DNA from 3 places in the Peribacillus sp. P4_C12 genome. Region 1 is predicted to be linked to each of the others. Evidence: riboswitches for the same ligand, from Rfam matches in the RefSeq annotation. Region 1 holds a riboswitch; each other region holds the start of a gene.
The links. Region 1 has a riboswitch for lysine ahead of dapA (4-hydroxy-tetrahydrodipicolinate synthase). Riboswitches for the same ligand answer to the same signal wherever they lie in the genome.
Positions count from the first base shown of each region.

Region 2: another riboswitch for lysine. It lies ahead of AC1DUW_RS11960 (aspartate kinase); the one in region 1 lies ahead of dapA (4-hydroxy-tetrahydrodipicolinate synthase).
Region 3: another riboswitch for lysine. It lies ahead of AC1DUW_RS13920 (amino acid permease); the one in region 1 lies ahead of dapA (4-hydroxy-tetrahydrodipicolinate synthase).

Region 1 is NZ_JBFUIB010000110.1:3,683-6,968, forward strand. Features, by position in the region: gene AC1DUW_RS14745 (ABC transporter substrate-binding protein) at 1-496, opposite strand, end outside; gene AC1DUW_RS14750 (hypothetical protein) at 547-753, shown strand; partial or broken gene AC1DUW_RS14755 (pyridoxal-phosphate dependent enzyme) at 1,175-1,405, opposite strand; lysine riboswitch at 1,714-1,892, shown strand; gene dapA (4-hydroxy-tetrahydrodipicolinate synthase) at 2,028-2,924, shown strand.
Region 2 is NZ_JBFUIB010000067.1:5,143-8,428, reverse strand. Features, by position in the region: gene AC1DUW_RS11965 (YslB family protein) at 1-169, shown strand, start outside; gene AC1DUW_RS11960 (aspartate kinase) at 232-1,464, opposite strand; lysine riboswitch at 1,555-1,731, opposite strand; gene uvrC (excinuclease ABC subunit UvrC) at 1,793-3,286, opposite strand, start outside.
Region 3 is NZ_JBFUIB010000096.1:48-3,333, forward strand. Features, by position in the region: partial or broken gene AC1DUW_RS13915 (helix-turn-helix domain-containing protein) at 1-252, opposite strand, end outside; gene AC1DUW_RS13920 (amino acid permease) at 435-1,886, opposite strand; lysine riboswitch at 1,982-2,161, opposite strand; gene AC1DUW_RS13925 (LacI family DNA-binding transcriptional regulator) at 2,440-3,286, opposite strand, start outside.

The DNA.
Region 1 (3,286 bases):
TCGGATTATCTGGATCTTTAAAAAGTTCCCAGTATTCAGGTAAATCATGAATCGATTTCAAATTAGGAGCAATCGGTTCAATACCACGATCTGGATCCCCTTCAATAACATAAGTTGGAACATAAAGACCTTGTCGTGTATCTTCAAAATTAACAGATGTCTCTATAATATCACCATTTTCAATTGCTGATCCATATTGTTCTGGGTAGCCTCCCGTCCAAATCTCCATAAAAACATCCATACTACCAGTACTTATCGCAAAAAGTGAAGCTGTTTCAGATCCTGGAAGTAATTCTGTTTTATAACCATAACCTTCTTCAATAATAGTTCTTGCGATCTCGTTGTGTACCCTAATACTATCCCAACCCGGATCAGCAAACTTAATTGTCCCGATGGCTCTGGTAGTTGCTATAGAACCACTAGAATTGCTACAACCTACCAAGTCCAACGATGAAATAAGAGTCACTATGAGAATCAAGCTAAAAAAACTTTTCATTGAAATCTCCTATTCTCCTTATTCTTTCATTTTATTATAGCGCTCTTAAGATGAAATACCAGATTGGTAAACGATTACATAACTGGCTTAAGGTAATCAATTATCAATATACTGATGCAGTGATAACGGGATTACGAAAAGATGAATTCGGTTTGCTTTTAGGGATTGAGGAAAACAACCGGATAAAGCCAGCAGGTATAAAGGAGATTGTCACTCCTGCAGCCAGAAAACAATTATATAGCCAGTATAAGATTTAATAGTAGATGAAAACAAGAAATTTATTTACTTGGAACCCAAGATCAAATGCAAGGTGAAGTTCAGAAACTATACAAAGGCTGGTTTGTTACGCATTCAGTCTTTCGTTGAATATAACATAAGCGTCTATCCATTGGGCAGGCGTTTTTTGTATAATGTAAAATATCATTTTTGTGTTTCTTGTTCCACTAGTAGAAAGTGAGTTTACCCTACCTTTGCCTTTAGGCTAGAATTTATGACCGTCTTTATTTTGAATCGAAAAGGTAATTATAAGTCTAAAGGTAGTTAACTTCTTTGTAGAGCGTTTCTCAGCATCAAATTTTTAAAAAAAGTAGTATTTTTGACTTTTAAAAGTTATGTTTTCACTTTCAGTTAAGTTTGCGTTTAGCTTTCATTTTTTCAGAAAGCTATTCAGGGGCTTATTTCTTCTTCACTCAAACTGAGTATCTTATTGGCGGCTCCCCTTACTTTAAATGCTCCAACCTCATGAACATTTTCAAGCTTTAAAAAAACAGGACGTCCAATTTTTTCTGATAGTATAGTAGATTGAATCAATGGAGTTCTACTTACAATCGAAGCGATTCGTTTTCTTGCTTCCCAAACGTCACGGATTTTCATATCTTTTCTTTCCTTTGTTAGTTTTGTATTAGTCATGTTRTCYTCCCCTCCTTGATCATTATTMTTGRTATYCATAWGATAAATACYAATTCYTTCTATAAGATATATCAATTGGCAAAACTGACTATAAAAGGGTGGAACTTTTCAAACAGTTTGTTTTATAAAACTATTAATCTGTTGAGTTTACATAATACTAAAAAAGATGAATCCAGCCCAATACCTTTGCCAGTTCCATCAATTATCCATGTATTCTTAAAAAAATATTTCTAAATTGGCCTTGCAATAGAAAGGATTCCCTGTTATATTACAGTCAATTAAATATTTTCTTACTTCATACTTTTTGAAGTGAGGATAGAGGAGCAAAGACCATTAGTACACATTTTGAGGAGAATGAGATCCTATGACTATTGTGGAAAGGGGAATTTGCCGAAGCGGAAAGAATCTCATGTTCTTGAAGCTGGTTCTGCTATTGAATAAATACAGGACTGTCATATAGGAAACTATATGGAGGGCTATCTTACGCGCCGAAACGATTTTTTTTATAAATATTGTTTCTACTGCAGCAGCGAATCCTCGTTGTTGCTTTTTTGCGTTTACTCCTGAATGGCCCTAACCACCTCTGAATTTTTAAAAAAATTATATAAAAGGGTGTGAAGTTATGAATTTTGGCCAAGTTTTAACCGCAATGGTTACCCCGTTTAATCATAATAATGAGGTTGATTTTAATGCTACGAGAGCTTTAGTAAATTATTTAATTGCTAATGGTTCTGATGGATTAGTTATAGCTGGTACCACTGGAGAGTCTCCTACATTAACAGCAGAAGAGAAAGTAGATTTATTCAAAATTGTTGTAGAAGTTGTTGATGGAAGAGTTCCAGTCATAGCTGGAACTGGTTCAAATAACACGAGAGCCTCTATCAGCTTAACAAGGCAAGCAGAAGCAGCAGGAGTCGACGGAATTATGCTCGTTACCCCATACTATAACAAGCCGTCTCAAGAAGGATTATTTCAGCACTTTAATGCTATTGCCCAATCAACATCATTACCGGTAATGCTTTATAATATCCCCGGACGAAGTGTTGTAAACATGTCAGTAGAGACGATTGTTAGTCTCTCAAAAATTAACAATATTGTGGCAGTAAAAGAAGCAAGTGGTGACTTAGATGCCATGGCACAAATCATTAGCAAAACAACTAGTGATTTTACATTGTACAGCGGAGATGATGGGTTAACATTACCGGTTTTAGCCATCGGTGGAACAGGCATTGTTTCGGTTTCTTCACACATAATTGGTAATGAAATGCAAGAAATGATCAATAGCTTTAAGAATGGTGATGTCCGTGGTGCTGCTTCTATACATCGTAACCTTCTTCCAATTATGAAAGCATTATTTGCTGCACCAAGCCCATCACCGGTAAAATCAGCATTAAATATGCGGGGGTTAAATGTTGGAGGTGTCCGCTTACCATTGGTCCCTTTAAACAATGAAGAAAAAAGAGCACTACAAATAGCTCTACAACCTAGTAACGTAGAAGCAGTTTTGTTAAATAAATAAACTAATGATTCATTAAGCGAGTCTTTAATACCGATTTTCTAATTAAAGACCATAATAAACTGGACAAATTTTAAAAAGCAGTGCAACTCTGAAAGAAGTGCACTGCTTTCTAAACGATGCACGATTCAGGGATTAAAACTAGTAGAAGTAGCTAGAGATTATAAAGTTAAAGATATTATTGCGTCAACTGAACTAACATTGATTATATAACCTACCTTTAACTCATCAATTTCTTTTTGTCCTTCAAACCCTTCCACCAATTTATTGAAATAGGGCTCTTGTTTAGTTGTTAATCAACTTTTCTTATAAAAAAGACAAGTATCTTCAAAAAATAGCCTTTTTGTCAACAAGAACGGGGTTAT
Region 2 (3,286 bases), on a different contig from region 1:
CCGTCGCCTAGATCTTTATCCTGACTGTCACTTCCAACTTGAAGCCGGTTTCCTTGCCGAGCAGTTTACACTGCAGAAAAAATTCTTAAGTGAATCGACAGAAGAAATCAAACGCCGCGCAAAAAAAGTGACATTTACCATTCAATGGGATCCTAGAGACCCAATCTAATGAGACCAAAAACAGACTTACCCTTTTTGTCGGAAGTCTGTTTTTCATTAGACTCCAAGCAATCAAACAAGCACTTTTGCATGCTGTCCTAATTTAAACGCTTCATGAAGTGCTTCGACTGCCTTCACCATTTCCTTTTCATTGACGACAGTTGAGACTTTAATTTCAGATGTGCTGACCATTTTCACTTGGATACCTGTGTTAGCCATCACTTCAAACATTTCGGCAGCCACTCCCGGATTAGATACCATTCCTGAACCGACGATAGACACTTTGGCCAATCCGCCCTCCGTTTCTATTCTATCGAATGCCAATTGGTCTTTATTGTTTTCTAGCACGTTTAAAACAGCTTCCGTATCTTCACTTTTTATGGAGAAAGAAAGGTTTGTTGTATCCTCTGTTGTCATACTTTGGATAATAATGTCAACGTTTATCCGGTTTTTTGCAAGTGTCATGAAAATTGTGGATAATGATCCTAGTGATCGAGGCAAACCATTCACTGTGACCCTTGTAATACTGTCTTCAAAAGCAATACCGCGTACAATTAAATTTTCTTCCATAGTTGCTTCCTCCTCAATGGTAGTTCCTGCTTCTTTCTCCATACTTGAACGGACTTCAAGCGGAATCTGGTGGTTTTTCGCATACTCAACAGCTCTTGGATGAAGGACACCCGCCCCTAGATTGGCAAGTTCTAGCATTTCATCGTAAGAAATAGATTGCAGTTTTCGAGCGTCTTTTATGTAACGTGGATCTGTTGTAAATACACCCGTTACATCGGTATAAATATCGCATCGGTCCGCATTTAATGCTGCAGCAATAGCCACTGCAGTCGTATCAGACCCGCCCCGCCCTAGTGTCGTGATTTCTCCATTTGCATCATTCCCTTGGAAACCTGCAACGACCACAATTTTCTTTGCCTGAAGCTGAGCTTGAATTCTCGAAGCATCAATGTTTAAAATCCGGGCATTCCCATGAACGGATTCTGTTTGCATGCCAGCCTGCCAACCGGTGAAAGAAATAGCTTCACGCCCCGCTTCAATTAAAGCCATTGTTAACAGGGAAATCGTGACCTGCTCTCCAGTCGTCAATAACATATCCATCTCTCTCTTGCTTGGATTTTTGGAAATATCTTGAGCCATGTAAACTAATTCATCTGTTGTTTTCCCCATAGCTGAAACAACGACGACTACCTCATTCCCATTCTCTGCTTCCTCGATTACTCGATTGGCAACATTTTTGATTTTCTCGACACTACCGACGGATGTCCCGCCAAATTTTTGAACGATTAATGCCATCCTAATGCACCCTCTTTATCTTTTTTAGGCAATAAAAAAAGCAATGAGAAATATCTCATTGCTGTGATCACGTATTTAATACAGTAAACACAGTGAGATAGCTCTCCAGGGTATACCCCCTGACAATCCGCCATTTATTAAATGTCAGACCAGAAAAACAAGGTATGAGTCTTGTCTTCCTTCGGCGTTATCCCCTTTCAAAACCTTTCATCGAAGCTCATACTTCTCCAGGTTTTTACTCTTGAATTCCGCACCTCTATCAGCACTTTTAAGTTGTCTAGTTGAAAATTCCTTCTTATCATAGCATAGAGAAATGTAGGTAGCAAGATTATTCTTGCAATTTTCTAACGATTCCTTCAGCTACTCCTTTTGGCATGCCTGCCTCTATAATTTGTTCTACCGATGCCTCTTTAATTTTTTTCAATGAACCAAAATGCCTTAACAATTGCTTTCTTCGTTTTTCTCCGACTCCAGGTATATCATCAAGCAGCGAGTGAACCGCATTTTTCCCGCGTAGCTGGCGATGAAACGTAATCGCAAACCGATGCACTTCGTCCTGAATTCTTTGCAACAAATAAAATTCCTGGCTACGCGAATCAAGCGGTACCAGTTCCAGTGGATTGCCAATCATCAATTGCGATGTTCTGTGCTTTTCATCCTTAATGAGACCAGAAAGCGGAATATCAAGACCCAGTTCATTTTCTAAAATATCTCGAACAGCCTCCACATGTCCCTTTCCACCATCAATAATGATTAAATCCGGAAGTGGCAGCCCTTCTTTTAAAACGCGTGAATATCTTCTGCGTACAACTTCACGCATCGATTCATAGTCATCAGGTCCCTGGACAGTTTTGATTTTATATTTGCGATACTCTCTTTTTTCCGGCTTCCCGTCGATAAACACAACTAAAGCGGATACCGGATCACTGCCCTGAATGTTCGAGTTATCAAAAGCCTCAATCCGATGCGGCGTATAGATACCTAATTGCACCCCAAGATTTTCCACCGCATTGATCGTTCTTTCTTCATCTCGTTCAATCAAAGAAAACTTTTCCTGAAGGGCTATGGCGGCATTTTTATTCGCCAATTTAAGCATATCCTTTTTCGATCCCCGTTTTGGATGAATCGTCTTCACACCAAGCAGCCCTTCAGCCATTTCCGCATCTACTGACTCTGGCAGCAAAATTTCCTTTGGTTTAAAGTGATTGGTAATCTCGTAAAACTGACCTAGGAATGTAAGAAGTTCCTGATCCGGTTCATCATACACTGGAAACAGGGAAACATCCCTTTCTATCAATTTCCCTTGTCGCACAAAAAATACCTGAACACACATCCAGCCTTTATCATAGGCATAGCCAAATACATCACGGTCGATAAAATCAGTCGTCATCATTTTTTGCTTCTCCATCGTGATATCGATGTGGGCAATTTTGTCACGGAACTCCTTTGCCCTTTCGAAATCAAGCTCTTCTGATGCCTCTAACATTTTTTCTGTCAGTTCTTTTTTTATCTCAGTATGGCCGCCGTTTAAAAATCGGTTGATATCATCCACCATTTTTTTATATACCTGTTCCTCTACATCATACACACATGGAGCCAGGCACTGCCCGAGGTGGTAATAGAGACAAACGCGATCCGGTAGGGTATTGCATTTTCTAAGAGGATAGATGCGGTCGAGTAATTTTTTCGTTTCATTGGCCGCAAAGGCATTCGGATACGGACCGAAATATTTACCTTTATCTTTTTTGACTTTTCTCGTAATGATTAGACGTGGATGCCGTTCAGCAGTCAACTTGATGAATGGATACGTCTTGTCATCCTT
Region 3 (3,286 bases), on a different contig from region 1:
ATACTCTTTCTTTAAAGCTGGAAGTTCTTTGATTGTTGCGTATTTATCCAGAAAAGAACCTTTCCATTCATTAGAGGGTAATTGGCCGTTCTGCTTCATTTCTTCACAAATATACCAGTAGGCATCTTTCTCCTTTTGTTTGCCTAAAAAGAAGTTAAAGACAAAACGGGAGCAGCCGATCGTTTTATTGATTAGAACTAGTTGTTCTTTAGTTGGATAGATTCGAAATTTATAAGCTTTGTTTACGACCATTGGTTTCACCCCCTTATAGTTATTATTAACCATCGAACGTATGTTTGTCAAAGGATTACTTTGGCTATGCCAACCGCCATTCATCTCGCCCTTCACAGGCTTGAAGAGGGAGTCTTCTGGCGGGAAATGATAAAAAAAGGACCTGATTCCTCTTGAAGAAGAAATCAGGTCCTTTAAAACGCTTATTTTACTTTAAAATCACATTCCTCAAGTGGAACGATTTTAGTTTTATACTTAATTTTATAGCCGAACCATAGGACGAAGAAAAAGATCAGGCCAATGTAAGAAACAAACATGGAATTCCAATCAATCCCGCTACTGCTGAAAGCTTGGTAGCCTTGTCCAATGATAATGAAAATACATAATACGAGCGCAAAAATCGGTCCAGTTGGGAATCCTTTAGCAAGGTATGGTAAAGCATTCAAATCAAGACCTTGAGCTACATAGGCTTTGCGGAATCGATAGTGAGCAATCGCAATTCCAACCCATGTGACAAATCCAGCCATACCTGAAGCATTTAATAACCAAATATAAACTACACCGTCACCGAAAAATGAAGCTAAGAAAGCGAGGCAACCGACTAAAGAAGTCGCGATAAGAGCATTCACTGGAACCCCTCTTTTATCGAGCTTGCCAAGGAATTTCGGAGCTTTTCCGTCACGGGCCAGGTCCCATAGCATACGAGTTGAAGCATACATGCCGGAGTTACCAGCAGAGAGCACAGATGACAATATAACTGCGTTCATGACCGATGCTGCAAACGCAAGACCTGCACGTTCAAATACAAGCGTAAATGGACTGACGGCAACATCCTCGCTCAATAAACGTGCATCTGTGAACGGAATGATCATTCCGATTACAAAAATCGAAAGGATATAGAATAAGAGGATCCGCCAAAAAACGGACTTGATCGCTTTAGGGATATTTTTCTCTGGATTCTCACTTTCACCGGCTGTAACTCCAAGTAATTCTGTTCCTTGGAAAGAGAAGCCTGCTGCCATGAATACTCCTAGAATTGTGAAGAARCCTCCGTTAAATGGACCTTCTCCCATGGTGAAATTAGAAAAACCAATTGGGTCATTTCCGCCAAGGATTCCGAAAATCATTAAAAATCCAGTGATTAAGAAAATGATAACGGTCACGATCTTGATTAAAGCAAACCAGAATTCAGCTTCGCCAAATCCTTTAACAGACATATAGTTAAAAAGAAACATAATAATTAACGCAACGGCACTCCAAATTATGGACGAGCTGTCCGGGAACCAGAACTTCATAATCAGGACAACGGCAGCCAGTTCAGCTGCAATTGTGATGGCCCAGTTATACCAATAGTTCCAACCAATCGCGAAGCCGAAAGACGGGTCGACGAATTTGGATGCGTAGACACGGAACGAACCGGCTACTGGCATGAATGCTGCCATTTCTGCAAGACTTGTCATTAAGTAATAAACCATGAAGCCAATGGCTGCGTATGCTGCCAAAGCACCTCCAGGCCCAGCCGTATGGATGGCACCGCCACTTGCTAAAAATAAACCTGTTCCAATCGTTCCACCTAATGAAATCATCATTAAGTGACGTGCTTTCAGGCTCCTTTTCAACTCAGTGGGATTTGATGTTGCTTGTGAATTTGACAATTGATGTTACACTCCTTTTTATTGGAAGGAACGATATATAAAAAAACAGCAGTCGAAAAAGATCGACGGCTGTTTATAATAAACCCGTTTATCCTTCCGAAGATAGCTCCCCACGTTAAAAAACGTGACAGTGGTGTTCCTATTCGGTAACACCGCCAGCCTAGATATACAAGGACCATATCTAAACTTCGGCAACTTATCCTTTCAAACGGAGTCGTCAATTTTCCTGAATCTCGTCCGTTCTACTTTTATAAGCCGCAGCCTCTAACTCATCGGTAAATGAGGAAGTATTCAATTTTCTTATACTAAATATATAAATCGTTACGTCAACTTCTAGTCAACTATACGATTTCAGTATAAAGTTCAAACAATTATTTCTATGTCAGCAGGTCATTGAGTAAACTTTACTATACTAAAATTATAAAATAATCTTATAGATAGCGCAATGATTATTTTTCAAGGTTATTTTTTCCTAGTTTTTAAATGTATCACTTGAATTTTATGTTTAAATGTTTGTCATTTAAACATCGTTTATTTGGATAATTATAATAATTCAAATAGTTTTTCGTTTCATAAGAGTATAATCTAATTTTACATGTCTGATAACTTCAGGATTTTCAAATAGATCAACAGCCATTTTGCCAATCCAATCAAGCGGTAAGGAAACGGTTGTGATATCGAGCATCTCACTGAGGCTATCATTATTAAAACCTAGAATGGCCACGTCTTCTGGCACTTTCATTCCGAATTTGTTGGCAGTAAGAATGAATCCGGCAGCAGTGTCATCATTAGTAATGATGATAGCCTCTGGTTTGTCTATCATGGAATTCCAATCTTGGAACAATTTTTCACCATCTTTGATGTGATAACTGCCTTCAAACAGCCATTCTTTTTTATTTAAAAGGTGATACTTATTCATAATATCGTTAAACGCCTTTGTACGAAGGGAGCTGTTTCTGCTCTTTTTTCGCCCGAGACTGTATCCAATTTTCTTATATCCTTTAGCAACCACGTATTCAAGTGCAGAGGAAAAAGCGGCATAGTGATCAATGCTTATGGACGATAATTCAGCCTGGGCTGTATCTTCACATAAGATAATGGGTCCATATTTATGATAGTCCAAGAGGACTTTCATTTCTGAAATTCTTGAACAAACGATAATGCCATCGAGTTGCTTCATTTGTAACATATTCAATGCCTGAATTTCTTTTTCTCTTTCATATTGTGTTTGAAAGATGACTATATGATAGCCGATAGCATTGGCTTGTTTTGTAATACCTTGCACGATTGCTCCGTAATAGGGGTGATTGGTGAAGGGAATGATGACGCCGATTAAATTCGTTTTGCCTTTTGAAAGATGAATGGCGTTGATATTTCTCGAATAGTTTAATTGGTCAATG